Regions from separate parts of the Cyanobium sp. ULC082 genome, predicted to be linked through region 1. Evidence: predicted binding sites of a transcription regulator. Region 1 holds the regulator's gene; each other region holds the start of a gene.
What was found. The regulator NtcA, encoded in region 1, controls nitrogen genes in cyanobacteria. The targets are predictions, from matches to a motif close to GTANCNNNNGNTAC.
Positions count from the first base shown of each region.

Region 1 (7,354 bases):
CTGTGAACTGGAACGGCCTCGGCTGATTCACCGTCAAGCTGATTCACCGCCAACCTGGCGATCGCACTGCCCATGAACGTCTTCGGGATCGGTCTGCCGGAAATGGCGGTGATTGCCGCCATCGCCCTGCTTGTGTTCGGCCCGAAGCGGTTGCCGGAGCTGGGCCGCACCCTGGGCCGCACCCTGAAGGGCTTTCAGTCCGCTTCCCGGGAGTTTGAGCAGGAGTTTCGCCAGGCCATCGATACCGAAACGGTCAGGGTCACCACGACGGAGCGGGAGCTGGTGGAGCGAGAGCAGCCCGTGATCAACGACCTGCCGGTCCAGAACGACCTGCCGATCCAGGCGGCCACTGGCGCCCCGGTTCTGGCCGTTGAAGCGGCTTCCGAAGCCACACCAGAGGCACCGGCTCCGCCGGTGTCGAGCGAACCGGAGCAGGCCGCAGATCCGATCGCTTCCACCCCGCCCGGCTGATCGCAGCCGTCCTGGCCGAGGATTCGCTGGTCCCGCTCCGTCGACCCGTCATGACCACCACGCCGCCCCGGGATGGGGATCTCCAGGTGCTGGTCGGGCTTGGCAATCCCGGCAGCGCGTACACCAGCACCCGCCACAACGTGGGCTTCATGGCCCTGGAGCGACTGGCCCGCCGTGAGGGGGTGACCTTTCGCCAGAACGGCAAGCTCAGGGGCCAGCTCGCCGACCTGCGGCAGGGCGAGCGCCGTCTGCGGTTGCTGATGCCCAGCACCTTCATGAACGAAAGCGGTGGCTCGATTCGTGCCACGCTCGACTGGTTCGGCCTGGGACCTGACCAGGTGCTCGTGCTCGTCGACGACATGGATCTACCCCTGGGCCGGCTGCGGTTGCGCCGCGAGGGCAGTGCCGGCGGCCATAACGGCCTGCGCAGCACGATCGAGCAACTCGGCACCCAACGGTTCGCCCGGCTGCGGATCGGCATCGGCGCTCCGGCCACGGAGCCCGGCCTGCGCAAGGAACGCACCGTGTCCCATGTGCTCGGCCGCTTCAGCCCTGCCGAGCAGTCGGTGCTTGATGCCGTGCTCGACGAGGTGCTCGACGGGGTGGCCCTGATCCAGGCGCTTGGCTACGAGCGTGCCGGCAACCGGATCAACGCTTTTCAGGCCGCCCCTGCCTGAACGGCACCCTGCCCAGCCTGCCCCGTACGTTGTCGCCGTGAGTCGCCTGCCCGCCACCACCGCCCAGCTGCGGGTCCTGCAACAGAGCTTCAGCCAGAAGCTGCTCGAAGGCGAGGTGGTCGCCGGCGGATTTCAGTGGACTTTCCGCTGGGCCTTCGATCGCGGCGAGCTGAGCGTGGAGCCCTCGCTCGGCCGCGCCCTGATCCAGGACGCGCTGCTGCGCTTTCTGCTCAAGGCCGACTACCAGCTGGAACCCGGCAGCGACTATGCCTTCACCGTGCGGGCCAAGTTTTAGGGGGATGGGGCGACGCCTGGGCCAGGGGAGGGGCGATCGAGGCAACAGTCGAGGCGATAGCCGAGTGTTCGCTCCAGCAACACCTGGGCGACGACATCATCCCAGGGTCGCGGTGGCTGCCGGAGCCCGAGGGGAAGCAGGCGTTGCCAGCCCCGGGCGGGATGGAGCTGCCAGTAGCGCGGCCGGGCGGCCAGGGTGCTGCCCCGCTCATCGACCAACAGCACCGGGCAGAGCGGTTGCAGCCGCTGCAGCCAGGCCTGGCTGCCCGTGCCGTTGCCGAGCACAAGAGCAGACACCTGGCGGCAGCGAATCCAGCTGCTCAGCTGCTGCAGCGTTTCATCCGGACTGAGCACCAGGGCCGCTTCGATCCGGTGGCGGCTGGCATCGGTGCGCACGAGACCGCACTTGCTGCGGCCGGGATCAAGGCCGGCCAGGGGCCCCTGGGCTGGCAGCTCGCTCATGGCCGCCGAGGTTGCACGGAAGCAGCTGTTCCAGCGGCGGTGCCCCCGACCCGACGGAGTTCGAGGAAGATCGGATCAGGGGTGTCTGAATTCCGCACCGCCACGGCTTCGAGCCTGACGCTCTGCCCGCCGGGGCGCTCGCTGAGCTCGCGGCCCAGCCGGTTGAACAGATTCACATCGAACTGAACCCCATCGGCCACCGACCCCTGCCGCTGGGCCCTGGCGAAGGAGGCGGTGAGCAGGAGGTTGAGGCGATTGCGCACCTGAATGGCGGAGAGCTCGTCGCCCTCCAGGGACGTGGTGGCCATCACATCCCCCTGACGGATCACCGTGCGGTTCTGCCGCAGGTCGGGGAAGCCCAGCACCTGGCGCTCCCCCCGCAGCACATTGGCGGCCGAGAGGATGCTCACGACCCAGGAGCCGCCTTTGCCGAGCAACCCCTCCAGCTTGACGATGTCGGCGCGGGGGACCAGCAGGATCTGGCTGTCGGCGGGCTGGCCGGGCAGCACCCGCTCAAAAGCCTTGAGGTTGGCCTGGCGCAGCAGGGCCTCGATCACCGGCCTGGCTTCGGCCGGTCGTTTCAGCGCCACCTTGGCGGTGGCGAGGGCCTGGCCGCTGGTGATCACCACATCCCCCTGGCGCAGGGCGATCAGCTTGGTTTCCAGCCCCTTGAGCTCGGCTTCGCCAGCCTTGATCTGCTGCCTGACCCGGGCCAGCTCCGCTTCGGTGCTGCGGATGTCGCGATCGCGGCCCCTGATCTCCGCCGTGAGCCGATCCCGCTGGCTGAGCAGGGCCTGACGCTGGGCCTGAAGCGGTTGCAGCTCCCGCCGCAGCTGCGTGGCCTGCACCTCCACCGAGGCCAGCTGCTGCCGGGCCTGGGCGCGACCCTGCTCGGCCCGCACGACGCCCTGCTGCGCCTGGCGCTGGGCCGTGGCGCTGCGCAGGCGAGCGCTTTCGCTGGCCCCGAGCGCTGCGGTGCTGCGATCCAGGGCCGTGCGCCCTTCCCGCAGCTTCAGCTGCAAGGCATCGAGCTCGAACAGGCCCACCCGGAGGCGTTCACTGACCGCGAGCATCAATCCCAGCGAAATGGCGCTGATCAGGCTGCCGGTGAGCACGGTGATCAGCACGGCCGTGTTGCGCGGCCTGAGGTTGAACAGGCTGAGCCGGGCCTTGCCGATGCGGCTGCCCAGCCGATCCCCCAGGGTGGCGAGCACACCACCCAGCACCAGAAGGGCAAGGATCAGCAGCCAGCCGGACACGGCCCAGTGCAGGGGAATCCAGTATCGACGGCGGACCTCCGCCCAGCCAGGGGGAGATCAGCTGAAGCGCTTGGCCAGGGCCACCGGATCGAACACGGTGATCTTCTTGCGGTCCACCTGGACCAGCCCGGCCTGGCGCAGGTCACCGAGCAGCCTGGTGATGGTGACCCGGGTCGAGCCGATCGCTTCAGCGATCGACTGGTGGGAGAGCCGCAGGTCGATGGTGATGCCATCGGTGCCCGGTACGCCGAAATCACGGCAGAGCACCAGCAGAAAGCTCACCAGCCGCGAGGACATGTCGCGATGGGTGAGGGTTTCGATCATGGTTTCGGTCTGGAGGATGCGGGAGGAGAGCCCCTGCAACAGGAGCAGACCGACGCTGGCGTCCTGCTCGATCGCCCGCCGCACCGAGGTGGCCGGTGCCGCCACCATCTCGACACGGGTGAAGGCCACCGCGTGGTAGAAGCGATCGGAGCGCTGGCCGGTGAGCAGGGAGAGCACACCGAACAGGCTGTTCTCCCGCAGCAGGGCCACGGTGATCTCCTCGCCCGATTCATACACCCTGGAAAGCCGGACGGCACCACGGCGGAGCAGGTAGACACGCTCGGCCGGATCACCCGGGAAGAAGATCGTTTTTCCCCGCTCCACCGTTTCGAGCGTGCTGCCGTTGAGGCCACGCATCACCTCAAGCAGGGTGGCCGGCCCATTGGCGGGGGGGCAGTCCGCCGGAGCTGGGGGAGGGGTGGTGCTGGTGCGGCTGAATCCGCGCATAGCGCCGACCATGACGGCGGAACAAGTGGCTGGAAGCTACGGAGCGCCCCGGGTGCTCCCTGTATCCGATGACACTAACCACCCGCTTCCGGCCTGTCAGGGCCTGGCTGGGCGCAGCGGCGAGGCGGCGGGCATGAGCTGGACACCCGCTGGCTGGTACATCTGTTTGCACTAGGGGTGGTGGCAAGCAGCTTGTTTCGGCGGACGGCGCCGCTACATTCAGCATCGCGGTTCTGAAGGGTGTTGATGACGGCCAGCCTGATCAAGCCTTGCGTCGAGGTGCGCCCGCTCCGCTCCGTTCCTGGCCTGGCCCAGACGGAGGGCCTGTTGCAGGTGCACACGGCCCCGTTCCGCGGCAGCTTCGACGGGGTGTTCAGCCAGGCCCTGCGGACCGCGGGGCTCGGCAGCCGGGTGCTGATCAGCCAGTTCCTCAAGGGCGGTGTCGACCAGGGGCCGGAGCACAGCCTCTGGCTCTGCGGCCGGCTGCAGTGGATGCGTCCGGCGGTGCCCGCCTGCCTGACCGAACCAGCCGACGGCGAGGCGGAACGGGCTGCGGTCGAGCAGGTCTGGGCCTTCAGCCGCCGGCAGTTGCTCACCGGCGAACTCAGCCTGCTGGTGCTCGATGAGCTGGGCCTGGCGATCGGCCTCGGCTACCTGGAAGCGGCGGAGGTGGAGGCCAGCCTGCGCCAACGCCCGCCCAACCTCGATGTGATCCTCACGGGCCCCTCGATTCCCGAGGGGCTGCTGGCGATGGCGGATCAGGTCACCCAGCTCCGCCGCAACTGCTGAACCATGCTCAAGTGCGACCGCTGGATCAACGAACAGGCCGCGAGCGGCATGCTCGAACCGTTCCAGGCCACGCTGGTGCGCCACCTCGATGCCGAGAACCGCACGGCGCCGGTGCTGAGCTATGGCTGCTCCTCCTACGGCTACGACCTACGGCTCTCGCCGAAGGAATTCCTGATCTTCCGGCATGTGCCGGGCACGGTGATGAACCCGAAGCGGTTCAACCCGGCGAACCTGGAGCCGGCACCGCTGCACCACGACGACGACGGTGACTACTTCATCCTGCCCGCCCATTCCTACGGGCTGGGGGTGGCGCTGGAGCTGCTGCGGGTGCCGGCCAACATCACCGTGATCTGCCTGGGCAAGAGCACCTATGCCCGCCTCGGCATCATCGTGAACACCACCCCGGCTGAAGCCAGCTGGGAGGGCCATCTCACGCTGGAGTTCAGCAACTCCTCCGGCGCTGATTGCCGCATCTACGCCAGCGAAGGCATCTGCCAGCTGCTGTTCTTCGAAGGCGAACCCTGCCAGACCACCTACAGCGACCGTGCCGGCAAATATCAGCACCAGCCGGAGCGGGTGACGTTGGCGAAGGTTTGATCTGGATGGAGGGAAGTGGAGAGTTGTGGAGCAGGCTGAAGGGGCTTGAGTCTTCGTTCTGTTGATGGGCACAGAAGCTGAGAGGGTTGGCCGAATTCAATGGCTTCAAACGTGTGGCTCAAGAGGCCTTTCCTTTAGAAGAGGCCAGCATGCTTTGTATCATGCTGAACAGTGGTTATCTGACCCGCGATCCACAGTGGCTCATCTCAGCAGACTGACCAAAACCCCTCCAGCACATGGCTGGCGCGATGCTTGTAAAGGCCTTGTTCCTGTGGTTTGCAGAAGGAGAATGTCTATGGGGTGTAGTTTGCGGAACTGTCCAAGAACAAGTTGGGCGGACGAAAATCGCTGAAATCTAGTTGATGTAAATAATCAAAGCTCAAGAGTCAAAGATGACCACATGAGTATAACCTGACCCATAATTATCGAAACGCTTTGCTTAGAAAGAGTTGATAGAAATTCATTGTCGAGTCAGCCTAAAGCCTGCTCAAAGACCCTGATTGCACCAGCATTCCAGCGCCTAATGCGTACATGCAAATCCACATCTGACCTGTCCAGAAAGTCTATGATGCGTAGTCGATCAAATAGCAAACCGGCATAAACTGCGAGCCCATTCCAACGGCTAGGATTTGGCGCTTCTGATATACAGAAAGCTCTGAGCGGATCGAAAATAAACTTTCTAGCTGAAGTCCAACGCTGAATAAAGGTGCTTGGTTGCAATTGAGTCGTTAAATCTCTCCAGTTTGTTCCTGTTTTACATTGGCAGAAAACTACCAGTTGATCTCCTCTGCTGTCTGTAAATGGAATCCAGGCGACAGCATCTAACTTGTCATCGTTCGCATGTGTAGGGGCTGGGTCAATGCTTTCATATCTCACGCCTTCACCTAGCTCATCACAAAGCCTATTGACTTTATCTGAAAACCCTCCAGCAACCGCAGTACCGAAGACAAACGACCTTGCTCTGTCATACCCTAGATAGCAACGTATGACTAATGCGGCAAGCTCTTCAAGGAGGCATGTCCCATCAAGGCCATCTTGGAATTTATCCCGTGTCATATTCAACCTTGTACTGAGCAGTAAATACCGATATACATCTGCGCGAACTGTTTCGTCTGCTGAGTTGTGACGAAGAACTGTGCCGTTCATTTCAAGCCGAAAAGGGTAACCGGTATCGCAAGAACTGCTCCGCCTATTTATCTCATCAAAGACGTCATCTAATAAGGCAGCATTCAAGTCGTCCTCGTCGTCGATTCCTTCATTGGGGTCATTTTCACTTACCCTACCAAGGTAGGCTAAGATTTCACGAATGGAAACCGAACCATTATGCTGAGCTAGCAATTCAGCAAAGTCTGCCAATTCATGAACTTCAGCATTTGGAGTTGGCAAAGAAGGGAGTTTAAACATTTCACTCCGCGATGCGGGAGCGCTGCTGAGATGGATTCGCCTTGCGTTCCATTTCTATATAAAGGTCCTCAGCAAGATTAGCGATTGTTCCTGCAATTTTTAATAGCTCCTGAGAGTTATCGTATCCGCCTGACAGTGATGCTCTAGCTGTAGTTAACTCTCGTTTTGAGGCCAGTAGTGCTTCTTCAAATACTGAGTCTGCTGGTCTAGATATTTCATAGGCTTCACTAAGATCCTCTCCGGCTCTGAGGGCCGCAATCGCTTCACGGCTGGCAACTACGGCATTTAACAACCGTAGGTCCGGATTTTGCGACTGTACAACTGGCTTTCGGCTCTCCGCCTTATTGCCGTACATCCAAACAAGTAACTCCCCTAGCTCCTTTAGCCGGTCTTGTGGTACAGGGCTAGAAGTCTCTCGTTCTTTAGGCTCTACGTTAATAAAGTCGCGGATTCCCTCATAGTCTAAGCCAGTGTAAAGATGAGAAAATGCAAGCCTGCTATTAAACACTCTATCTTGACGATAGACATCTTCGCGTTCTGCTTGCTCAAGCACCATTAGCCCCCTGTATAGCCTCTGCACTGTATTGTGTCTATCTCCAATTTGATTCGCAATATCAGAAAGGGAAATAC
Region 1 covers NZ_OZ376398.1:708,221-715,574, reverse strand. The annotation lists gene psbH (photosystem II reaction center phosphoprotein PsbH) at 1-26, shown strand, start outside; gene ACXMDY_RS12995 (TatA/E family twin arginine-targeting protein translocase) at 73-471, shown strand; gene pth (aminoacyl-tRNA hydrolase) at 522-1,148, shown strand; gene ACXMDY_RS12985 (DUF3146 family protein) at 1,186-1,443, shown strand; gene ACXMDY_RS12980 (RuvC family protein) at 1,440-1,904, opposite strand; gene ACXMDY_RS12975 (DUF3084 domain-containing protein) at 1,901-3,163, opposite strand; gene ntcA (global nitrogen regulator NtcA) at 3,221-3,946, opposite strand; gene ACXMDY_RS12965 (cob(I)yrinic acid a,c-diamide adenosyltransferase) at 4,181-4,723, shown strand; gene dcd (dCTP deaminase) at 4,727-5,320, shown strand; gene ACXMDY_RS12955 (hypothetical protein) at 5,407-5,538, shown strand; gene ACXMDY_RS12950 (hypothetical protein) at 5,792-6,724, opposite strand; gene ACXMDY_RS12945 (ParB N-terminal domain-containing protein) at 6,726-7,354, opposite strand, start outside.

Region 2 (7,354 bases), on a different replicon from region 1:
GGCGCACGGTGCGGTGCTTGAAGAGGGCGAAGTGCTGGAAGACGAAGCCCACCTCCCGGTCCTGGGGAGAGCGGGCCGTGGCCTCCTCGCCGTTGATCCAGATGCGGCCGCAATCGGCCTGATCCAGGCCGGCGATCATGCGCAGCAGAGTGCTTTTTCCGGAGCCCGAGGGACCCAGCAGCGCCACCAGGGAACCACTCTCCACATCCACGCTCACGGCGTCGATCGCCTTGTACGAGCCGAATCGCTTGCTCACCTCGCTGACGCGGATTCCCATGGTCTGATGGCTTTTCGGTGATGTTAACCGTATTTACCAATTTCCAAGCGGAGAACCGTTGATTACAGGAGTCAGTGCTGTTACCTTCTGCGGGCAGCTAACCTTCGGCGCATGTCCTCATCGGTGATCCGGCGCTGGTCCCTGCCACGCCTGGGGCTGCCCTCCTGGCCGTGGCGGATGACCTGGCTCTACCTGGGCCTGGTCCTGTTCCTGCCCCTCGGCGGCTTGCTGCTGCGGGCTGCGGGCGTTGGACCGAGCCGATTCTGGGAACTCGCCACCACCCCCGAAGCACTGGCCACCTACCAGGTGAGCTTCGGCCTGGCCCTGGTGGCCGCTTCGCTGAACGGGGTGTTCGGCCTGGTGATCGCCTGGGCCCTCGTTCGCAGCCGCTTCCCCGGTCAGCGGCTGTTGGATGCCCTGATCGATCTTCCCTTCGCGTTACCGACCGCGGTGGCAGGCCTTTCCCTTGCGGCCGTGTACAGCACCAACGGCTGGATCGGCGCCCCCCTCTACGCCTGGTTCGGCCTGAAGGTTGCCTTCCAATGGCCAGGGGTGATGGTGGCGATGGTGTTCATTTCGCTGCCCTTCGTTGTGCGCACCGTGGAGCCCGTGCTGCGGGCCCTTGAAAGGGAGCAGGAGGAAGCCGCCTGGTGCCTCGGTGCAGGGGCCCGGCAAACCTTCTTCAAGGTGGTGCTACCCCAGTTGATGCCCGCCATCCTGGCCGGCGTGGCCCAGGGCTACAGCCGGGCCGTGGGTGAATACGGCTCAGTGGTGATGATCTCCAGCAACGTTCCGTTCCGGGATCTGATCACTCCCACCCTGATCATCCAGAAGCTGGAGGAATACGACATCGAGGCCGCCACGGTGATCGGCACGGTGATGCTGCTGTTCTCTCTCATGAGCCTGCTGGTGATCAATCTCCTGCAGGTGTGGGGTCTCCGCTATGCCGAAGACGTTCCCAGGATCTGACCGACCGCCTGCCCCCTCCCTTCCCTTCGCCCGTGTCTTCCCCTGCCATGACCCCCACTGCCGTGCCACGGATCAGGGCCTCCGATCCGATCGCGCCACCGGAGCCCCCCCACCGGCCTCCGCACTCCAACCGGCTGCTGCCCGCCCTTGTTCCCCTGCTGGCCTGCGTCTACGTCGGGATCGTGATCTTCCTGCCGGCGCTCAACGTAGTGCTGCAGGCCTTCGCCAAGGGGCTGGCCCCCTTTCTGGCGAATCTTCAGAACGAAGACCTGCGCAGTGCGATTCGCCTCACCCTGTTGATCACCCTGGTGGCGGTTCCCGCCAACGCGGTCTTCGGCCTGGCGGCCGCCACGGCGATCGCCCGCCACCAGTTTCGCGGCAAGGCCCTGCTGCTGAGTGTCATCGACCTGCCGTTCTCGATCTCACCGGTGGTGGTGGGCCTGATGCTGGTGCTGCTGTTCAGCCCCAGCCACGGCTTGCTGGAGGGGCTGGTGAACAGCACCGGCTGGAAGATCCTGTTCTCCTGGCCATCCATGGTGCTGGCCACGATCATCGTGTCGATGCCCTTCATGGCGCGGGAGGTGATCCCGCTGCTGGAGGAGGAGGGCTGGGAGCAGGAGGAAGCGGCCAAGACCCTCGGTGCCACCGACTGGCAGATCTTCTGGAAGGTGACCCTTCCCACGGTGCGCTGGGCTGCCCTCTATGGGCTGATTCTCACCACGGCCCGTGCACTCGGTGAATTCGGGGCGGTGGCCGTGGTGAGCGGCAACATCGCCGGCGAAACCCAGACCCTGCCTCTCTTCGTGGAAGATGCCTACAAGCAGTACCACACAGAACTGGCCTACGGCGCTGCCCTGATCCTTGGGGCGGTGGCGATCCTGTCCTTGCTGCTCAAGCTCACTCTGGAGAGGCTGCTCGAACGGGATCGGTCCCAGCGCTAAGAGGGCTGGGATCCTCCTGTCACGAATCGATGGCACTCTCTGCCCTTCGGTGGCCCTTGCTACGGGAAGGAAGCCTGGAGCGGCAGAAGCTTTGAGTTCATTCTGGGTTCAACCCCATGAATACTCAGATTTCGGTTTCCGGCCGAGGCGAATCTGCCCTGGCCACTTTCGATCGCCACCGAATCAGGCTGTTCGCGCGGGTTCAGCAACCTGAGTTGCGGCGTCTGGGGGTGTTTCTACTGGCAGCAGGAGCCGGAATGCTGCCCCTGATGGCGGGGTCGGCCCATGCGGCTCTGACCAAGGTTCCAACCAACGGCGCCGACACCCTGCTGATGTTGATGGGCTCCGCCCTGGTGTTGCTGATGACACCGGGACTGGCATTCTTCTACGGGGGATTCACCCGCGCCAAGAATGTGCTCAACACGATGATGATGAGCTTTTTCATGATGGGGCTGATCGGTGTCCTCTGGGTGGTGATCGGCTACAGCCTCTCGTTCGGCGTGGGCTTCAAGAGTCCATTCATAGGCGGACTCGAGTTCTTTATGATGAATGGGCTCGGAGGCCCCTTGGGTGATGCGCCGCTCGCCGATGGCTTTGCCATCAGCGCCACGAGCTTTGCGCTCTTCCAGGGCATGTTCGCGATCATCACCCCGGCGCTGATCAGTGGAGCCCTGGTGGAGCGGATCAGCTTCAAGGCCTGGTTCTGGTTCACCCTTCTCTGGAGTCTTCTGATCTATTCCCCAATGGCTCACATGGTCTGGGGGGGTGGCTTCATCGGCCCACTCGGCACGATCGGAGCCATCGACTTCGCCGGCGGAACGGTGGTGCACATCGCCTCCGGAGTGGCCGCCCTGGTTGCCGCCGCCATCGTGGGGCCACGAAACGCCTATCCCAATGCCACGCGTCCGCCCCACAACGTTCCGTTCATTCTTCTCGGTGCGGGCTTGCTGTGGTTCGGCTGGTTCGGATTCAATGGCGCCAGCTACTTCGCCGCGGCGGGAGCTGGGTTGTGCTTCATCACCACCTCCGCATCGGCATCGGCTGCCATGCTCACCTGGTGCCTGATCGAATGGTTCAAAGGCGGCAAGCCAACGGCTGTTGGAGCGGCCACCGGCGCCGTGGCTGGCCTGGTGGGAATCACCCCTGCGGCCGGTTTTGTGACGATCGGAAACTCCCTGCTGATCGGCGCCCTGACGGCCGTTGCCTGTTTCATTGCCATCCAGATCAAGGCGAAGATCCAGTTTGATGATTCCCTCGACACCTTCATGGTGCATGGCGTTGGCGGAACAATCGGCGCCCTGCTCACTGGCATTCTTGCCGCCAAAGTTCTTGTTCCCGCAGACTATTTCCCATTGTCTGCAAAGATCCTGGCAGAAAGTGGAAACGTTGGTTTGTTCTTTGCCCAGTTCAAGGCCACCATTCTCACCTACGGCTTTGTCGGTATCGGCACAGCGGTGATTCTCCTGGTTGTCAAAGCAACCTGTGGGCTGAGAATCGATGCCGACGACGAAGAAACTGGCATGGACATCATGCTCCACGGCGAAGAAGCTTATGAACCGATGACAAACTAGCCTTGCTCTGTTAGCTTCTTGCCATTGGCCAGATGGGGTTCAACCTTTCGTCTGGCTATGGCCCCAACCAGCCCTGTCTCAGTCCGTGGTCCATCGCCGCTCACTGATCACCTGGCTCCCCGACCCAATTCCTCTTCACTTTCTCAATGAAAAAAATCGAAGCGATCATCCGGCCATCCAAGATCGACGACGTCAAGACGTCCCTGGTGAATGCCGGCATCATCGGCATGACCATCACGGACGTGCGTGGCTTTGGTCGGCAGAAAGGTCAGGTTGAAACTTACCGCGGCACCGAGTTCACAGTGGAATTCCTCTCCAAAGTGAAGGTGGAGGTGGTTGTCGAAGACGACAAAGTGGCGTCGGTGATCGAAGCCATCACCGGACCCTCCCGCACCGGCGAAATCGGCGATGGCAAGATCTTCGTGATCCCGGTGGAGGATGTCGTGCGGATCCGCACCGCCGAATCCGGATCTTCGGCGATCTGAGCGTCCTGCCGGGCATCCCGCCTACGCTTGCTGGCCACAGGCGTCTGAGCAGGCCTTGAGCAACGATCCAGGCGGATCCTTTCCCCAGTCCCTCAGACGTCTGCTGATCGGAGCGCCGCTTCCCACCAGCGCCCACGCCGAGGAGCGGCTCACCAATGCCGAAGCCCTCGCCATCCTCAGCTCCGACGCCCTCTCCTCGGTGGCCTATGCCACCCAGGAGATCGTGCTGGTGCTGGGCATGGCGGGGGCCGCCGCCTTGCACTACACCCTGCCGATCACGGGGCTGATCGTGGCCCTGATGCTGGTGGTGGCGATCAGCTACCGGCAGACGATCAGGGCATATCCCCATGGGGGCGGTTCCTACCGGGTGTCCCACGACAACCTCGGAGTGATCCCCGGGCTCTGCGCCGGCGCCTCCCTCTCGATCGACTATGTGCTCACCGTGGCGGTGAGTGTGGCGGCGGGCATCGCCGCCCTCACTTCCTATTTCCCCCAGCTCGACGCACTGCGCGAACCGCTTTGCCTGGCGGCCGTCGGCCTGCTGATGCTCGCCAATCTGCGCGGGGTGCGTTCCACTGCCCGGCTGCTCAGCCTGCCCACCTTTCTGTTCATGGGGGCGGTGTTCACCCTGGTGGGAGCCGGCCTGATCCAGTGGTCCCAGGGAGCGCTGCTTCCCCTGCCCGTGGCGGAGCAGACCCGGCTGCTGGGCGACCAGCACGGCGCCGCGCTGACGGTGATCGGGCCGGTGCTGCTGATGCGGGCCTTCAGCTCGGGCTGCGCGGCCCTCACCGGCATCGAGGCGATCAGCGACAGCGTGATGGCGTTCAAGCCGTTGGAGTGGCGCAATGCCCGGCGCGTGCTCACCGTGATGGTGATCGTGCTGGCGCTGATGTTCAGCGGCATCAGCGCCCTGGCCAGCCAGCTGGGCCTGGTGGTGCAGGACAACGGCCCGACCCTGCTCTATCAACTCGGCGAACGCATCTTCGGCAATGGGCCGCTGCTCCTGGTGCTGCAGCTCGCCACCCTGCTGATCCTGCTGCTGGCCGCCAACACCGCCTATGCCGATTTTCCGCGGCTGGCCGCCTTCCTCGCCCAGGATGGCTTCATGCCCCGCCAGCTCGCCTCCCTCGGCGACCGGCTGGTGTTCACCAACGGCATCGTGCTGTTGAGCAGCTTCGCGGCGATGTTGCTGCTGATCTTCGAGGGAAGTGTCAGCCGCCTGATTCCGCTCTACGCCGTGGGGGTGTTCGCCAGCTTCACCCTTTCCCAGGCGGGGATGGTGATGCACTGGTGGAAGGGGCGGAGCGCCGGGAGGGGCTGGCGGGGCAAGGCCCTGATCAACGGGCTGGGCTGCCTTGTCACGGCGGTGGTCTGCGGTGTGCTCCTCTACAGCAAATTCAGCCACGGAGCCTGGCTGGTGGTGGTGGCGGTGCCCCTGGTGGTGGGCCTGTTCCTGGTGATCAAGGCCCATTACCGTCAGGTGGCCAGCCGTTTACGTCTCGGCACAGAGGCGGCCCTCACTCTGCCGCCGGCCCCCGAGCATGGCGGCGCTCCTGTGGTGGTTCTGGTGGGTCAGCTGCACCGCGGCAGCTTTGAAGCCCTGCGCTATGCCCGCACCATCGCCGATGAGCTGGTGGCGGTGCACGTGGATCTGGGCGACAACGGCGCCGAGCCCTTCCGCCAGCAATGGTCTCGCCAGCTCCCCCAGGTACCTCTGGTGATCCTGCCGTCCCCCTACCGCTCCCTGGTGGATCCGGTCACCGCCTATGTGCGCCAGTTCGAAACGGAGCACCGCAAGGATCGCAACCGCTTCTGCACGGTGGTGCTGCCGGTGTTCGTGACACGCCACCGCTGGGAGAACCTGTTGCACAACCAGTCCACCGTGATGCTGCGCCAGGCCCTGCGCAGAGGTGGCACCCGCGTGGTCACCACCGTGGGCTTCTACCTCTGAGCCCCGTGAGAATTTCTTAACGTCGACAACGATCAGTTCCCTCTCTTGATCCCCATCCCGCTCGTCGCCTTGCTCTCTCCTGATCTGATCGCCCCCGTTGCCCACCTGAGCCCAGGGGCCCTGTTCAGCCAGTCGTCGCTGTTCGGCTTCGGGATCGCCTTCAGCCCGCTGCACATCGCCGTGGTGGCGCTGCTGCTGCTGGGCCCCTCACCACTGCGCCGGGCCTTCGCCTATGTGAGCGGCTGGGCGATGGCCAACTGCCTGGCCATCCTCACTCTGATGCTGGTGGGCGATCGCTTTTCCCTGGCCCTCAACCACGGCGAGCAGGGTCAGGTGGTGATCGATCTGGTGGGTGCCGTGGCCCTTCTCGGAATCGGCCTCTTCCAGCTCACCCCCGCCGCCGAACTGGGCCAGGAGGGGATGGCGTTGAAGCTGCTCAATCAGCTGCCCGATTTCCGCACCCCGATGCTGGTGCTGATCGGCGCCACCAGCGCCCTGCTCACCCCGGAAAATCTGGTGTTCTATCTCAAGGAAGCGGGCCTGCTGCTGGTGAATCAGCCGGGTGTGAGCCGCGACCTGGAGCTCACCGGCGTGTTCGTGCTTGTGGCCAGCTCCCTGCTGCTGCTGCCGCCGCTGGCCTGGATCGCCACCGGCGGCGGCATCCGCGAGCCGCTGCTGCAGGTGGAAGGCTGGCTGGTGCACCGGGCCGAATGGGTGGTGGGCGTGCTCGCCCTGCTGATCAGCGCCTACCTGGCCTGGGAAGGACTGCACGGCCTCTGGCTTCTGCACGGAGCCTCTCCTCTGTGATAGCCGCTGTGATAGCCGCTGTGATGGCCCCTGTGCTGGCCAGCAGCCCCTGGCTCAGCCCGGCAGCATCACCCGGTTGATCACGTGCACGATGCCGTTGTCGCAGACGATGTCGGCGGCCACGACGGAGGCGTTCTTCACTTCGAAGGGCTCGGCGCAGCGGATCGGGATCGGAGCCCCCTCCAGGCTCTCCCAGCTGGGCTGATCCACCAGGTCGCTGCGGCTGTAGGCACCGGAGAGCACGTGGAACTTGAGAATGCGGGCCAGCTGGGGCGGGTTGTCCACCAGGGTCTGCACGGTGCCGGGCGGCAGGGCGGCGAAGGCCTCATCCACCGGCGCGAACACCGTGAACG
Region 2 covers NZ_OZ376397.1:257,471-264,824, reverse strand. The annotation lists gene ACXMDY_RS01480 (sulfate/molybdate ABC transporter ATP-binding protein) at 1-277, opposite strand, end outside; gene cysT (sulfate ABC transporter permease subunit CysT) at 389-1,246, shown strand; gene ACXMDY_RS01470 (sulfate ABC transporter permease) at 1,294-2,187, shown strand; gene ACXMDY_RS01465 (ammonium transporter) at 2,304-3,758, shown strand; gene ACXMDY_RS01460 (P-II family nitrogen regulator) at 3,905-4,243, shown strand; gene ACXMDY_RS01455 (APC family permease) at 4,299-6,194, shown strand; gene ACXMDY_RS01450 (GAP family protein) at 6,264-7,001, shown strand; gene ACXMDY_RS01445 (fasciclin domain-containing protein) at 7,056-7,354, opposite strand, start outside.
Region 2: a site for NtcA is predicted at 2,237-2,250, ahead of ACXMDY_RS01465 (ammonium transporter). Genes of this name have one in related genera too.

Region 3 (7,354 bases), 310 kb from region 1:
TGATCCTGATCAATCAATTTCGTGGCCTTCTCGGCGAAGGTGGGCCAGTCAGAGGCTCCGTCTTCTTCGATCGGCACGATCTTCAGCTTCTTTCCATCGACCTTGACGCCGCCGGCGGCATTGATCTCCTCGATCGCCATCAGCTCGGCTTCGGCCACCGTGTTCTCGGAGATGGCCATGGTGCCGGAGCGGGAGTGAAGGATGCCCACCTTCACTTCACCGTCGAACTCACCACCGCCTCCATCAGCGGCTTTTTCGGCGCCGCCCCCACAGGAGGCCAGGGTGATGCTGGTGGCCAGAGCCAGGCTGCCACCAAGAATCCTGAGGGAAACCTTTTGCAGCGAGGCCTGCCGCAGGCGAGTCAGCTGCATCGAGTTTGGCTTCATCTGGTCAATCTCCTGAAGAGTGGTCCGCTCATCGGCGGTACAGGACCGTATCGACTGTTGCCATGAACACCTTGTAGCGATTGGAACACTTTGAGGATCTGCTGTCCTTGGAGCGCTCCGCTCGCCCTGGCTGATCGCTTCAGTGCTCCGGTTCGGCACCGGCCAGCTGTGGCAATTGCTGCCACACAAACGCTTCCACCTGCTCCACCCCTTCGCCGCTGCGCAGGTTGGTGAAGCACCAGGGCCTGCCGCCCCGCATCCGCCCGGTGTCGTGCTCCATCACCTCCAGGCTCGCGCCCACCATCGGCGCCAGATCGATCTTGTTGATCACCAAGAGATCGGAGCGGGTGATGCCCGGGCCGCCCTTGCGCGGGATCTTGTCGCCGGCCGCCACATCGATCACGTAGATGCAGCGGTCGACCAGCTCGGGACTGAAGCTGGCGGCCAGATTGTCGCCGCCGCTCTCCACCATCACCAGATCCAGGTTGGGAAAGCGCTCCTCCAGCTCCTCCACCGCCGCCCGGTTGATTGAGCAGTCTTCGCGGATGGCCGTGTGGGGACATCCCCCCGTTTCAACGCCCCGGATCCGCTCGGGCTCCAGGGCCCCGACCCGGGTGAGGAACTGGGCGTCTTCCTGTGTGTAGATGTCATTGGTGACCACCGCCAGCTCAAGGCGATCACGCAGCCGGCGGCAGAGAGCTTCCACCAGGGCCGTTTTGCCGGAACCCACCGGCCCGGCCACCCCCAGGCGCAACTTGCTCATCCCACGATTCCTCCCTGGTGGATCGGGTTCTAAACGGTGATCGGGGTGGCTGGTGTGGCGCTAGCTGCGGAACAGACGGGAATAGAGCTCAGCATGGCGGAGCTGGGCCATCCCTGCCCCCACGCCGCCATTCCAGAGCTGATGCGGATCAGCGTTCACCAGGGCGATGGCCCGCTCGCCCAGGAGGCTGGCCATCGCCAGTTGGAGCCGCTGTCCCTGGGTGGGACCGAGCGGGATCAGGCGCACAGCCGCGCTCACCTGGTTGGCCACCCAGCCATAGAGATAGGCCTCGACCAGCTCCTCCAGCTCCAGCTCCAGGCAGAGGCCCGCCCAGGCCCAGGCGGCTGGCCAGCCCAGGCGCGCCGGTCTGATGGCGTGGCCGTTGCCGGGCAGCGGCCAGCCCAGCTCGCCAAGCAGCTGGAGCAGGGAGTGGCCCATCTGGCACTGCTGGGCCCGCAGCTCCGGCGCCTCCCGCAGGACCCGCAGCCAGCCGTCGCGATCGAGCAGGTCGGATGCGGCGGCGGCGGCGGCCAGCTGATCGTTCCGGTCCTCCGCGTCGCGCCAGCTCGTCAGGGCGGACTGGAGTGGCTTCAGGCTTGCCGCTTCGATCGTGATCGCCCCTCGCCACAGCTCCGCTTCCAGCCAGCGCCGCAGGGCCTCGGCGTTTCCCAGCCTTCCGCCTTGAACCAGCTCCTCCAGCCCCTCCGAATAACTGAAGGCGCCCACTGGCAGGGCGGGGCTGAGCAGTTGCCACAGGTGCGGGCGGGAATCAGTGGTCATGCTGATGGCCGCCTCCCCCATCCCCGCCGCCGGCATACGCTCCCGCCTCCGGCAGGAACGGAGCGGTGAGAGGCTCCACGCTCAGGCCCCGTTGGCGCAGCAGCATCTCGAGCACAGGGTCCTGCAGGATCCGCAGCTGGCCGGGCCGGAGTTCCATGGCCACATGGCGGTTGCCCAGGTGATAAGCGGCCTGCAGCAGGGCCAGGGGATCGGAGCTGCTCACCAGCAGCAGCGGTTCAGCCGCCGCCTCCACGATCACCACGGTGACCTGGGCAGCGTCGCTGAGGGCCTCCCCTGGCAGCAGGGCGCTGCCACGGGGAAGTTGCAGCAGCAGGTCCCTGCCGCAGGCGCTGCGGCGGTGGCCCCGCAGGCTGCTGCGCTGGTCGGCGCTGAGCGGCAGCCGCAGGGCCTGGATTCCCGGGGCAGGCTGGTCGTGCCGCCGTTCCAGCAGGACCGGAGAACTGGCTTGGGCGCTCACGGGCGGATCTGCAGCAAGGGAAACCAGGGAATGATCCGCCACCATCGCCAGACCGCTGGGTCGGAACGGTGGCAATCGATACGGGAATCGACCGATCCGGCGTCGACGATCACCAGGATGACTCCAGCTCCCCTTGCTTCCTGGCGTGGTAGCGCCCAGATGCTCTTTCATCGGGGTTCCACGCCCGGCGGTGCCACCATCCACCAGGGTGGAACCACGGCCCCGCTCAAGTTCCAGAAGGCCTTCGCCGCTGCGGATGGTCGCTGTGAGCTGCCATTGCTGCACACAGCCGGCGGCCTGGTGGGTGGGGATGAACTCTCGATTCAGGTGGCGCTCGAAGCCGGCAGCCGTGCCCTGATCACCAGCGTGGCGGCCCAGAAGATCTACGGTTCGATCGGCCGCTCCCGGCTGACGCCCCAGGGCCGCTGGGCCCGCCAGGAACTGGCCTGCAGCCTGGCGGAAGGGGCTGATCTGGAATGGCTGCCCCAGGAGCTGGTTGTGTTTGCCGGCGGGCTCTTTGAACAGGTCGTCCGGGTGGAGCTGGCGGCCGGGGCCAGCTGGCTGGGGGCCGAGGTGGTGCGGCTGGGTCGCAGCGCCGACGGCGAGCAGCTTGGCAGCGGCCGCTGGCGCTCTCTGCTGGAGATCCGCCGCGAGGGCCGGTGGAGCGTGGCGGATCGGCTCGAGCTCGGTGGCGAGAGCCTGGAGGGGGACCATGGCCTTGATGGCCTGCCGGTGTTCGGCAGCCTGGTGTGGGCTGCGCCGATGCCGTTGAGTGAGCGGTTGATCGAGCACTGCCGCGCCGATCGCGCCGGCCTCGCCGGTGAGATGGCCTGCGGCCGCCTGGAGCAGGGTCTCGTCGCTCGCTACCGGGGACCCTCCAGCCAGGCGGCCCGCTTCTGGTTCACGCGGATCTGGGCCCGGATCCGGGCGGAGCGCGGCCTGGCCGCGCCGCAGTTGCCCCGGGTGTGGCCGTTTCAGGAGGCGCCGCTGATCGCCGCCTCCGGCGCCACACTCCCGTCGCTCTGACCAGGCAAGCTTCAGCCGGGTGCCTGTCGGCTGGAGGTGTCGGATGAGTGGCTCGGCATTCCTGCCCTGGGAGCATTGGATCCGCCGTTATCGGCCGGAGTGGAGGCGGAGCGATCTGCTGGCCGGGCTCACGACAGCGGCGGTGGTGCTGCCGAAGGCGATGGCGTTCGCCACGATCGCCGGCCTGCCGGTGGAGGTGGGGCTTTACACAGCCCTGGTGCCGATGCTGGTGTACGCCCTGCTGGGGTCTTCGCGGCCCCTGAGCGTCAGCACCACCACCACCCTGGCCATCCTGGTCGGGGCTGAGCTGAACAGGGTGGTCCCGGGGGCGGCGCCGGCGGAGTTGCTGGTGGCCAGTGCAACGCTCGCGGCCCTGGTGGGAGCCATGTTGTTGCTGGCTGCGCTGCTGCGGCTCGGCTTCGTTGCCAACTTCATCTCCGAATCAGTCCTGGTGGGCTTCAAGTCGGGGATCGGCCTGGTGATCGTGGTGGATCAGCTGCCCAAGCTGCTCGGCGTTCCCATCACCAGGGCCGGCTTCTTTGCCGACATCGGCGCAGTCGTGGGCCAGTTGCCGCAGACCTCGCTGCCCACAGTGGTCCTGTCGCTTCTGTCGATCGGGCTGTTGCTGAGCCTGCCCCGTCTGGCGCCGGGGCTGCCGGCACCCCTGGCGGCGATCGCGGTTGCCCTCGCTGCCATGGCCCTGTTCAAGCTGGAAGCACTTGGGGTGGCCACCGTCGGCCCGGTGTCCCCGGGACTGCCCGGCCTCACCCTGCCGCAGCTGGCTCTGGCGCAGCGGATGTGGCCGGCCGCCGCCGGTATCGCCTTGATGAGCTTCACCGAAAGCATCGCCGCCGGCCGCGCCTTCGCCAGCAGCAAGGAACCCCAGCCGCGCCCGAACCAGGAACTGTTCGCCCTCGGGCTGGCCAACATCGGTGGGGCGCTGCTGGGTGGCATGGCCGCCGGCGGTGGCACCACCCAGACCGCCGTGAACCGCAGGGCGGGTGCCCGCTCCCAGCTGGCCGAGCTGGTCACGGCGGCGGTGGCGATGGGAACCCTGCTGCTGCTGGCTCCTTTGATTGCCCGGCTGCCCCTGGCGGTTCTGGCCGCTGTGGTGGTGGTGTATTCGGCTGAATTGATCGCTCCCGCCGATTTCATCGCTATCCGCAGGGTGCGGGTCACTGAGTTCCATTGGGCCCTGATCGCCTGCGCCGGCGTAGCCCTGCTGGGAACCCTGCGCGGAATTCTGGTGGCGGTGATCGTGTCGTTGCTGGCGCTGGCGCAGCAGGAAATGAATCCCCGGGTCTACGTGCTGGCCCGCAAGCGGGGCACGGATGTGTTCAGACCCAGGTTGGGCCACCACCCCGCCCACCCGGATGACCAGACCTGGCCGGGTCTGCTGCTGCTGCGGGCCGAGGGGCGGCTGTTCTTCGCCAATGCCCAGGCGGTCTGGGCCCAGATGGAGGCGCTGATCGAGCGGGCCGAGCCCCGGGTGGTGGTGATCGACTGCAGCGCCGTGATCGACATCGAGTATTCCGCCCTGAAGCGGCTCACCGAGGCGGAGCGCAAGCAACGGAAGCAGGGCGTGAGCCTCTGGCTGGCCGGGCTGAATCCGGACAGTCTGCGGGTGGTGCGGCACTCGGAGCTGGGCAGGACCCTCGGTCCGGAGCGCCTCTGCTTCAACGTGGAGACGGCGGTGGAGCGCTACGAGGCCGGTTCAGCGCCTACCGCAATGGCGACCTTGCCCTGAACCTGCCGCTGCTCAAGGGCTGCCAGCGCCGCGGGAACGTCCTTCAGGCCGCAGCGGCGATCGATGAACGGCGTGATCTTGCCGGCTTCGAGCAGATCGGCCAGGACCTGCAGATCGAGCGGATTGGGGTTCGAGGCCAGCACGGCAACCCGGCGGCGGCTGGTGCGGCAGATCCAGGGTCCCTGCCAGAGCATCACCTGGAAGAAACGCGCCATCGAGCCACCCACCAGCACGTAGGTGCCGGATGGCGTCAGGGCCGGCAGGAAGTCGGCCAGGGGCCGAAAGGCCGCCGTATCGAGGATCAGGTCGTAGCGGCGGCCATCCGCGCTGAAATCCGCCCCGGCCGAGTCGATGACGTGGTCGGCGCCGATCGAGCGCACCATGGCCTGTTTGGCGGCGCTGCAGGCGCCGGTCACTTCAGCGCCGAAGGCTTTGGCGATCTGCACCGCGAAGGAGCCCACCCCACCGGCGGCTCCGTGAATCAGCACCTTCTGTCCCGCCTCAAGTCGGCCCAGATCGCGCAGGCCCTGCAGGGCCGACAGGGCCGAGCAGGCCACCGTGCCGGCGGCTTCGAATCCGACCGAGGCCGGTTTGATCGCCAGGGCCGATGATTCAGAGGCGCGGGCGTATTCGGCAAAGGCGCCGAAGCCGCACTCAGAGAGATCGCCGAACACCGCATCGCCGGGCTGGAAGCGGCTGACTCCCTTGCCGATGGCCACCACGGTGCCGGCCACATCACAGCCGAGGGTCCGGATCTTCGGCCGGCGCAGGCCTCCGTACAGCAGGCGGATCACCAGGAAGGGTTCACCACGCATCAGATGCCAGTCACCGGCATGGACAGAGCTGGAGTGAACCCTGATCAGCACCTCCTGGGGGCCGATCGTGGGGACAGGAACCGTCTGGAGCGAGAGCACCGCCGGCGAGCCGTAGATCTCCTGGGTGATCGCCTGCATCGTGGCGGGGAGCGGGGTGGAGCCGCCGGCCTGGTTGCTGCCTGTCTGCGGCGCTTGCGCCCTGCCGTGAACCGCCATGACTTCACCACTACTTACAACGTAAGCAAAGCATACACCGTAAGCTTGGTCCGCACTGGCGGGTCGGGATTGGAGCCGGAGAACCGTGCTGGGCTGAGCTCTCAGCAGCCGATCGCCCGGCTGCCCCTCAGTCGGGAGCGGGTTCTGCACGCGGCCCTGGAGATCGCCGATCAGGGAGGGCTGGCTGTGCTCACGATGCGGAAGCTCGCCGAAGCGCTCGGCGTCAAGGCGATGTCGCTCTACAACCACGTGGCCAGCCGCGACGCCATCGTGGACGGCCTGGTTGAAATCGTGGTCGGCGAAATCGCCCTGCCGGCGATCGGCGGGGACTGGAAAGCGGCGATGCGGGAGCGGGCCGCTTCAGCCCACCAGGTCCTGCGCCTCCATCCCTGGGCGGCGCTGGCGATTCTGTCGCGGCTGAACACGGGGCCGGCCATGCTGCGTTACGTGGATGCTTCGCTCGGCTGCCTGGCGGAGGCGGGCTTTTCCCTGCAGCAGGCCGACCATGGATTGAACGCCATCGACAACCACGTCTATGGGTTCACCCTGCAGGAGCTGAATTTCCCGATCGAGGCGCACGATTACGCCGCGATCGCCGCCACCTTCCTGCCGCAGCTTCCCGCCGATCGTTATCCCCACCTGAACGGGCTCACCCTGGAGGTGATCGCACGCCGCTACGACGGGCTCCATGTCTTCGGCTTCGGTCTCGCTTTCATTCTTGATGGCCTGGAGCGAACCCTGACGGGGCTGAACGCCGCGGCCAGCCCCGCATCACCAGCAGACCGAGCAGCACCAGGGTGGCCGGAATCAGGCCGATGCTGAGCCGGATCGTCAGCAGCGCTGTCTGGGGTTGCTCCAGGGTCTGCCCGGCCACGAAGCCGCTCCAGCTGAGCAGGTTGCCGAGCAGGAACACCGATACGGCACTGCCCAGCTTCTGGGTCAGCACCATCCAGGCGGTGAACAGGCCGGCGGGCCGCTCCGGGTCGGCATCGATCGCATCCGGCAGCAGCGACCAGGGCATCAGGTAGGCGGTGGAGGCTCCCAGACCCATCAGCAGCACCACGAGCAGCAGCAGGGTGAACCTGAGCCCGCTGGCCAGGCTGGCGAACGGGGCCAGGCCGGGATCAAGGGGCACCAGCACCA
Region 3 covers NZ_OZ376398.1:393,944-401,297, reverse strand. The annotation lists gene urtA (urea ABC transporter substrate-binding protein) at 1-371, opposite strand, end outside; gene ureG (urease accessory protein UreG) at 526-1,149, opposite strand; gene ACXMDY_RS11445 (urease accessory protein UreF) at 1,210-1,929, opposite strand; gene ureE (urease accessory protein UreE) at 1,919-2,407, opposite strand; gene ACXMDY_RS11435 (urease accessory protein UreD) at 2,525-3,433, shown strand; gene ACXMDY_RS11430 (SulP family inorganic anion transporter) at 3,477-5,180, shown strand; gene ACXMDY_RS11425 (NAD(P)-dependent alcohol dehydrogenase) at 5,135-6,211, opposite strand; gene ACXMDY_RS11420 (TetR/AcrR family transcriptional regulator) at 6,281-7,033, shown strand; partial or broken gene ACXMDY_RS11415 (MFS transporter) at 6,924-7,354, opposite strand, start outside.
Region 3: a site for NtcA is predicted at 2,476-2,489, ahead of ACXMDY_RS11435 (urease accessory protein UreD). Genes of this name have one in related genera too.

Region 4 (7,354 bases), on a different replicon from region 1:
GCCGGAGAGCAGCAGCCCCAGCACGGCGCAGATGGCCCCCAACGCCGCGGCCAGAACCACGTAGCCATCGAAGTGGCGGCTCACCAAGCGGGAGGCACAGGCCGGGATCACCACGAAGGCACTGATCAGCAGCACCCCCACCGCCTTGATCGAGATCGCCACCACCACCGCCAGCAGCACGATGAACAGCAACCGGTGCAGCGGCACCGCCACCCCACGGGCAATGGCGAGGGGTTCATCGAGGGTGAGCAGGATCTGGTCGCGGCGGGTGAGGCCGAGATAGGCCGCAGCGGTGAGCAGCAACCCCACGATCAGCCCCAGATCCAGCCAGGAGATGCCGAGGATGTCGCCGAACAGCAGCTGGTGGATGCCGCCCTTGTAGCTGCGCACGAAGCTGAGCGCCACCACGGCGATCGCCAGCGACGACGAGTAGATGATGTTGAGCAGGGCATCGGTGGGAAGGCGGCTGTGCTCCACCAGCCGACTCACCACCAGGGCGAACAGCACCGCGAAGGGGATCAGCACCAGGGTGGGGTTGAGGCCCAGCAGGATGCCGAGCGTGATGCCGAGCAGGGCCGAATGGCCGAGCGCATCACTGAAGAAGGAGAGCTGGCGCAGGATCGCGAAGCTGCCCAGCAGGCCGCCCAGGGCCCCGGTGAGCAGGCCACCGATCAGGGCCCGCTGCATGAACGGCTGGGCCAGCAGCTCGCCCAGGGCCACGCCGTCGTTCATCGGTGGTGATGGTGATAGGGCACATAGCCACGGCCGTAGACCCGCTCCAGCTGGGCGGGGCTGAGGGCGTGATCAGGCGGGCCTGAACAACGCAGACTGCGGTTCAGGCACAGCACGCCATCGCAGGTGCGTCGCACCATCTCCAGGTCGTGCGACACCTGCAGGATCGTCCAGCCCTCGCTGCGCCGCAGGTCGAACAGCAGGCCGTAGAACTGCTCCGCCGCCTGGCTGTCGAGGCCCGCCTGGGCTTCATCGAGCACCAGGAGGCGGCGCGGGCGCACCACACAGAACGACAGCAGCACGCGTTTGGTCTGGCCGCCGGAGAGTTCGCTGATCAGCTGATCGGCCAGATCACTGCAGCCGGTTTTGGCCAGCGCCTGGCGCACCGCCTGCCGCCGCCGCTCCGACCCGTGCCAGGGCAGCTGCAGCCCCGGCGGATCCCAGCCCAGGCCCACGAAATCGGCCACGCTCAACGGGCAGCGGTTGCGCACGGTGAAGGTCTGCGGCAGGTAAGCCAGCTGGGCCCGCACCGATGCGGGCAACTGGCCCTGGGGACCCATCGGACGGCCCAGCACCTGCACCTGGCCGCTCTGGTGCGGAAGGATGCCGAGCAGCGCCTGCACCAGGGTGCTCTTGCCGGCTCCGTTCGGACCGACCAGGGCGGTGTCGGACTCCGCAGCCAACGCGAAGCTCACGTTCTCCACGGCGGTGACCCCCTCGCGCCGCACCGTGAGGCCCCTGACTTCGAGAACCATTTCCGCCATCACTTCAGCCTACCGAGCAAAGGGGAAGCGCACCGCTGGGCGGAAGCCGCTCACGATCCGAAAGCCCCGACCAGATCATTGACATTGCGACGCATCTGGGCGGCGTAATAGCCGGGCTGATCAGCCTCGGCGGGGCCGGTTTCCAGGGGGTCGAACACACTCACCCGCACCCCGAGATCGGCAGCGAGGGCGTTGAAGGAACGGCTGCCTTCCTGGGGCTCGGAGAGCAACGCCTTGAGGTCGGATTGCTTCACCTGTCTGGCCACCCGCTGCAGATTGGCCGGGCTGGGATTTTCTTCAGGGGCTTCCACCACGAAGGAGGCACTCAGCTTGTAGCGGTCGGCGAAATAGGGGGCGAAATCATGGAAGGCCACGAAGGTTTTGCCCGCAAACGGCTTCAACCGGGCCGCCAGCTCGGCATCGAGGGCCCGCAGCTGGGCGCTGAAACTGGCGGCATTGGCGGTGAACTGCTCCTTGCAGGCGGGCTTGGCGGCGATCAGTCCATCGCGGATCGTTTCCACCTGCTGAACGGCCCGCAACGGATCGAGCCAGATGTGCGGATTGTTCGGGCCATGGTCATGGCCGTGGTCATGGGCGTGGTCATGGCCGCTTTCGGGCTTCTGCTCAGGGTTCGCCAGGGTGGCGATCCCGGCGCTGGAATCGATCACCTTGAGCTTGGCGTTACCGGCGCCACTGATCAGCTTGTCGAGAAACTCCTCGAGGCCAAGGCCGTTCTTGACGAGCACCGATGCGTTCTGCAACCGCACCAGATCACTGGGTGTGGCCTGGAAATCGTGGGGCCCCACGTTGGCGGGAATCAGGGCCTGCACCGTGGCGCAATCTCCGGCCACCGCCCTGGTGAACTCGGTGATCGGCAGAAAGGTGGTGACCACCTGCAGCTCCAGGGCGGAACTGGTCGCCGGCCCCTGGCCGACACGAGTGCAGGAGGCCAGCAGGGCGGCTGCGGTCAGCACCGCCATGGGGCGCAGGACGATTCGCATGGGGAAAGCGAGCGGTGACAGGCGAGGCGCCGGGAGAACGGCAGATCCAGCTGAGAATGATACTCATTCAATTCCATTGGTCCTGTTGCCCTTTCGTTTCGGATCGGCTCAATGGGCTGGGACGGCGCTCCATAGGATCAGCGGTGAATCGCTGTCGTCCTGGCCATGGCTTCCGAGGCAGCCGTTTCCGTTATGAATGCCAGTCCGCGCAACGCCAGCCCGCTGAACGCCAGACAGAGCCACCTGCTCGACCAGCTGCAGGCGGCCGGCCATGAGCTCTCCGGCCAGGACCTACACGCCCGGCTGCGGAGCACCCCCCACGGCATGGGTCTGGCCACGGTCTACCGCCACCTGCGCCAGCTGCAGCAGCGCGGCCTGGTGCGCTGCCGCCACCTGCCCAGCGGCGAGGCGCTCTACGCCCCCACCGAACGGGACGAGCACCATCTCACCTGCGTCGACTGTGGCCGCACCCTGCCCCTGCGGGCCTGTCCCATGCACGACGTGCATCTGCAACCCCAGCAGCTGGAAGGTTTCCGGCTGCTCTTCCACACCCTGGAATTCTTCGGGATCTGCGCCAGATGCCAGGAGCGGCAGGACGTGCCCTGAACGCCGGGGCCCGGATCAGCGCTGCTCCCCCCACATCCTCAGGAGGTTGCTGTAGCTGCGGCTGAGCAGATCGAAGGCCTCCGCTTTCCCCTGCTGGCTGAACAGCAGCCGCCGGGCCGTGTCGAGTTCGAACAGCAGCTCCCGCTGCTCAGCGCAGCGGATCCGGCTCTGGATCCAGCCCACACACACCAGCCGCTCCCCCCCCGTCACGGGCTCCACCCGGTGCAGAAGGGTGCTGGGGTAGACGATCACGTCGCCGGCGCCGAGGCGAACCGCCTCCTCGCCGTGGGGGAACTCCAGCACCAGGGCGCCGCCCGCGTAGGTGGCCGGCTCCGAGAGAAACAGGGTGAAGGAGAGATCGGAGCGGCCATCGGCCATGAAGGCGTTGTCGACATGGCGGCCGTAGCCTTCCCCCACCCCTGAGCGGCTGAAGAGCAGGCCATGGATCCGGCTCGGCAACGCCGCCGAATTCAGCAGTGGGTGGCCCCCCAAGGCCTGGCGCACCTGGAGCGCCAGCTGCCTGTGCAGGCTGGAGCCCCGCTCCAGCTGGTGGTTGTGCTTGACCGCCCGGGCATGCCAGCCGGCCGTCTGGTGGCCTGGACGCCAGTCCACCCCAGGCTCCAGAAGGCGATCTCGCCAGGCAGCGATTTGCTCAGGTGTGAGCAGCGATTCGATCTGGAAACGCATCAGGCCGTCTCCATCCTTGATCTGCACCGGTCGATGATCGGGTTGCTGGTGCGCTGATCGAATCCGGAACAACCAGCAGCAAGGAGTCCGTAACCAATGACACCGGTCCTTGTGCCAATGGTGAGACCTTCATGCTGGCCGCGATCCACAATCGGCCTCATTCGCATTCGATCCACGATGCAGCGCTCCAGTGTCGCCCTGTTTCTTGCCGCCACCGGTCTGATTGCCGGGATGACCGGCTGTGGCAAGCCTCCTGAATCCAGCGAACCGCAATCGCCGGCGGCCGAGCAATCCGAGCCTGATCACGCCGATGACCAGAAGGACAAGGAGGACCGCGACGACAAGAAAGGCGGTCAAGACAAGAAAGGCAGTGAGGAAGGAGAAGGCGGTGAAGGTGGTGAAGGCGGCGAAGGCTGACCCAGCACCGCTGGTGATGGCACAGCCGGAGGAGCAACCGGTCGATCGGACCCAGGATGATTTTGATAACTATTATCGTTCTCGGCAGACTCAGGACAGGCCGGCCGCCGTGTCTGTCCCGCCAACCTGGATCTCCCCCTTGATGACCCTCTCCCTGGCCCGCCTGATCGCTCCCGCCGCTTTCGGCCTGCTCCTGCCAGCGGCTCCGCTGGGCGCAGCCGCCTCAGAGCTCAAGCTCGATGGCATCAACCGCTATGCCGCCAGTGGCGCTCCGATCAGCCAGCAGCAGGTCACCAGCATCACCCAGTTCTCCGATGTGCAGCCCACCGAGTGGGCCTACCAGGCGCTCGCCAACCTGGTCGAGCGTTACGGCTGCGTGGCTGGCTATCCAGATGGCAGCTTCCGTGGCAAGAAGCCGCTGAGCCGCTGGGAAGCTGCCGCCCTGCTCAACGCCTGCCTCGACCGGATCACTGAGGTGACCGACGAACTCCGCCGCCTGATCAAGGAGTTCGAAACCGAGCTGGCCGTGCTGAAGGGCCGCGTCGATGGTCTCGAAGCCAAGGTGGGTGAGCTGGAGGCGAGTCAGTTCTCCACCACCACCAAGCTCAGCGGCCTGGCCACCTTCGTGGTGGGAGCCAACGCCTTTGGCGGCAGCGCCGATGCCCTGCTCGATCAGACCCGGGCCGAGGTGGGCGCCACCACCTTCAACTACGACGTGCAGCTGGTGCTTGACACCAGCTTCACCGGCAAGGATCTGCTCCGCACGGTGCTTCGGGGCGGCAACTTCGGCAGCAGCGCCTTCGGCGGCGCCGGACCCACCGGCAATCTCTCGATCATGGAGATCGCGTTTGAGGAGGATGCCGGCCCCGATGCGCTGGGGATCGACAAGCTCTATTACCAGTTCCCGCTCAGTGCCAATTTCACCGCCACGATCGGCGGGAGGCTCGGCCAGGAAGACATGTTGGCGGTATGGCCCACCGCCTACGTGACCGATCCGATCCTCAACTTCTTCTTCCTGAACGGCATCCCATCCAGTTACAACAAGAACGCCGGACCTGGCGCGGGCCTCTGGTGGCAGAGCGAAGGCTGGAGCCTCAGTGCCGCCTATGTGGCCGCCACAGGCTTCCTGGGGGATTCCGGAATCGGAGGGATCGGCAACGGCAACAGCCAGGGCACCGCAACCGCCCAGCTTGCCTATGCCAGCGAACGCTGGGCCGTGGCTGCGATCTACAACTACATCCAGCAAGGTGTCGCCATCTCCGGTGCCACGCCATTGACAGCCGCTGTGTTCGAGGACAATCCCTCCAGCAGCACCAACGCCTTCGGCCTCAGTGGCTACTGGCAACCGGCTGCATCCGGCTGGCTGCCCTCGATCAGCGCCGGCTGGGGGATCAACAGCACGAGCTACGACGACTCCCAGCCCGATGGCAGCGTCAGCACCAGTCAATCCTGGATGGTGGGTCTGCAGTGGAGCGATGTGTTCTGGAAGGGCAACGCCCTGGGCATGGCGGTCGGCCAGCCGATCTTCGCCACCGCCCTGGAAGGAGGGGGCAGCCCGAACGACGGCAATTTCGTGTGGGAATGGTGGTACAAGGTTCAGGTCACCGACAACATCTCGGTGACGCCGGCTCTGTTCTATCTGAGCCGGCCACTCGGCCAGGAGACGCCATCGGGAGACAGCTTCAACCAGCTGGGCGCCCTGATCAAAACCAGCTTCAGCTTCTGAGCGAACGGCCCCACGCCGATCAGGATGGAACGACGTCTCCGCCAACCCCATGAGCCTGCTGCGCGAAATCATGCAGACGTTCGGGCGACAGAGGCGCCGCGATCCGGCCACCAATCCGGCCTACGCCGCACAGCTGGCCTGCTGCTCCGACGACGAGCTGCTCTACGAATGGACCTGGCTGGAGCGCCGCCTGGAGGAGTCTTCCCTGGCCAGCGGCCCGGAAGCCCTGCTCCAGCGGCAGGAGGCCAGCCTCTGGCGCGGTGACCTGGTCCGTGCCATGGACCACCGTGCCCTCTCGCCGGTGCCGCAGCGGGGGCCGATCGACCCCGCCCACCACGCCTGGGAGGTCAGGGACGAGGCCATCCGCCTGGCCTGGCGCCTTGGGCGCAGCCAGGCTCCAGACTGATTCGATCCGATCTCCCGCCATCTTCCCCAGGCCATGAGCAGCATCACCAGCCGTCCCAGCCCATTGCCGGTCACGATTCTCACCGGGTTCCTGGGAGCCGGCAAAACCACCCTGCTCAACCACATCCTCGCCAACCAGGAGGGCTTGAAAACAGCCGTGCTGGTGAATGAGTTCGGTGAGATCGGCATCGACAACGACCTGGTCATCGCCACCGGCGAAGACATGGTGGAACTCAGCAACGGCTGCATCTGCTGCTCGATCAACGGCGAACTGCTCGAAGCTGTGGAGCGGATCCTGCAACGCCCCAACCCGGTGGATTACCTGGTGGTGGAAACCACCGGACTGGCCGATCCGCTGCCGGTGGCGATGACCTTTCTGGGCAGTGAACTGCGCGACAGCACCAGGCTCGATTCGATCATCACCCTGATCGATGCCGAAAATTCTGACCAGGCCCTGCTGGGCAGCGAGGTGGGCCGGGCCCAGGTGGTCTATGGAGACATCCTGATGCTCAACAAGGGAGATCTGGTATCGGAGCAACAGCTCCAGGCCCTTGAGCAGCAGCTGCTCAGCATCAAACCGGAGGCCCGCATCCTGCGTTCCGTGAAGGGGGTTGTGCCGCTGCCACTGCTGCTGAGTGTCGGGCTGTTCGAATCGGATCGGGTGGTGGCCCAGCCAGCCACCGTGCCTCACCACGATCATGACCACAGCCACGATCACGGGCACGATCCCAATCACGGGCACAGCCACGATCACGGCGATCACCATGGCCACGACCATGCGGACTCCAGCCATCCGGCCGATCACCTGGCGATCGAAGGCTTCACCTCCCTCTCGTTTGCCGCCGATGGACCGTTCGGCCTGCGCAAGTTCCAGAACTTCCTGGACAATCAGCTCCCGGCGGGGGTGTTCCGGGCCAAGGGGATCCTCTGGTTCAACGAGAGCGAGCGGCGCCATGTGTTTCATCTGGCCGGCAAACGCTTCTCGATCGACGACAGCGACTGGACCGGTGCCCGCA
Region 4 covers NZ_OZ376397.1:1,181,940-1,189,293, forward strand. The annotation lists gene ACXMDY_RS06360 (metal ABC transporter permease) at 1-732, opposite strand, end outside; gene ACXMDY_RS06365 (metal ABC transporter ATP-binding protein) at 729-1,496, opposite strand; gene ACXMDY_RS06370 (metal ABC transporter solute-binding protein, Zn/Mn family) at 1,547-2,497, opposite strand; gene ACXMDY_RS06375 (Fur family transcriptional regulator) at 2,663-3,103, shown strand; gene ACXMDY_RS06380 (Fe2+-dependent dioxygenase) at 3,119-3,790, opposite strand; gene ACXMDY_RS06385 (hypothetical protein) at 3,968-4,207, shown strand; gene ACXMDY_RS06390 (iron uptake porin) at 4,350-5,933, shown strand; gene ACXMDY_RS06395 (hypothetical protein) at 5,983-6,339, shown strand; gene ACXMDY_RS06400 (CobW family GTP-binding protein) at 6,373-7,354, shown strand, end outside.
Region 4: a site for NtcA is predicted at 3,880-3,893, ahead of ACXMDY_RS06380 (Fe2+-dependent dioxygenase). Genes of this name have one in related genera too.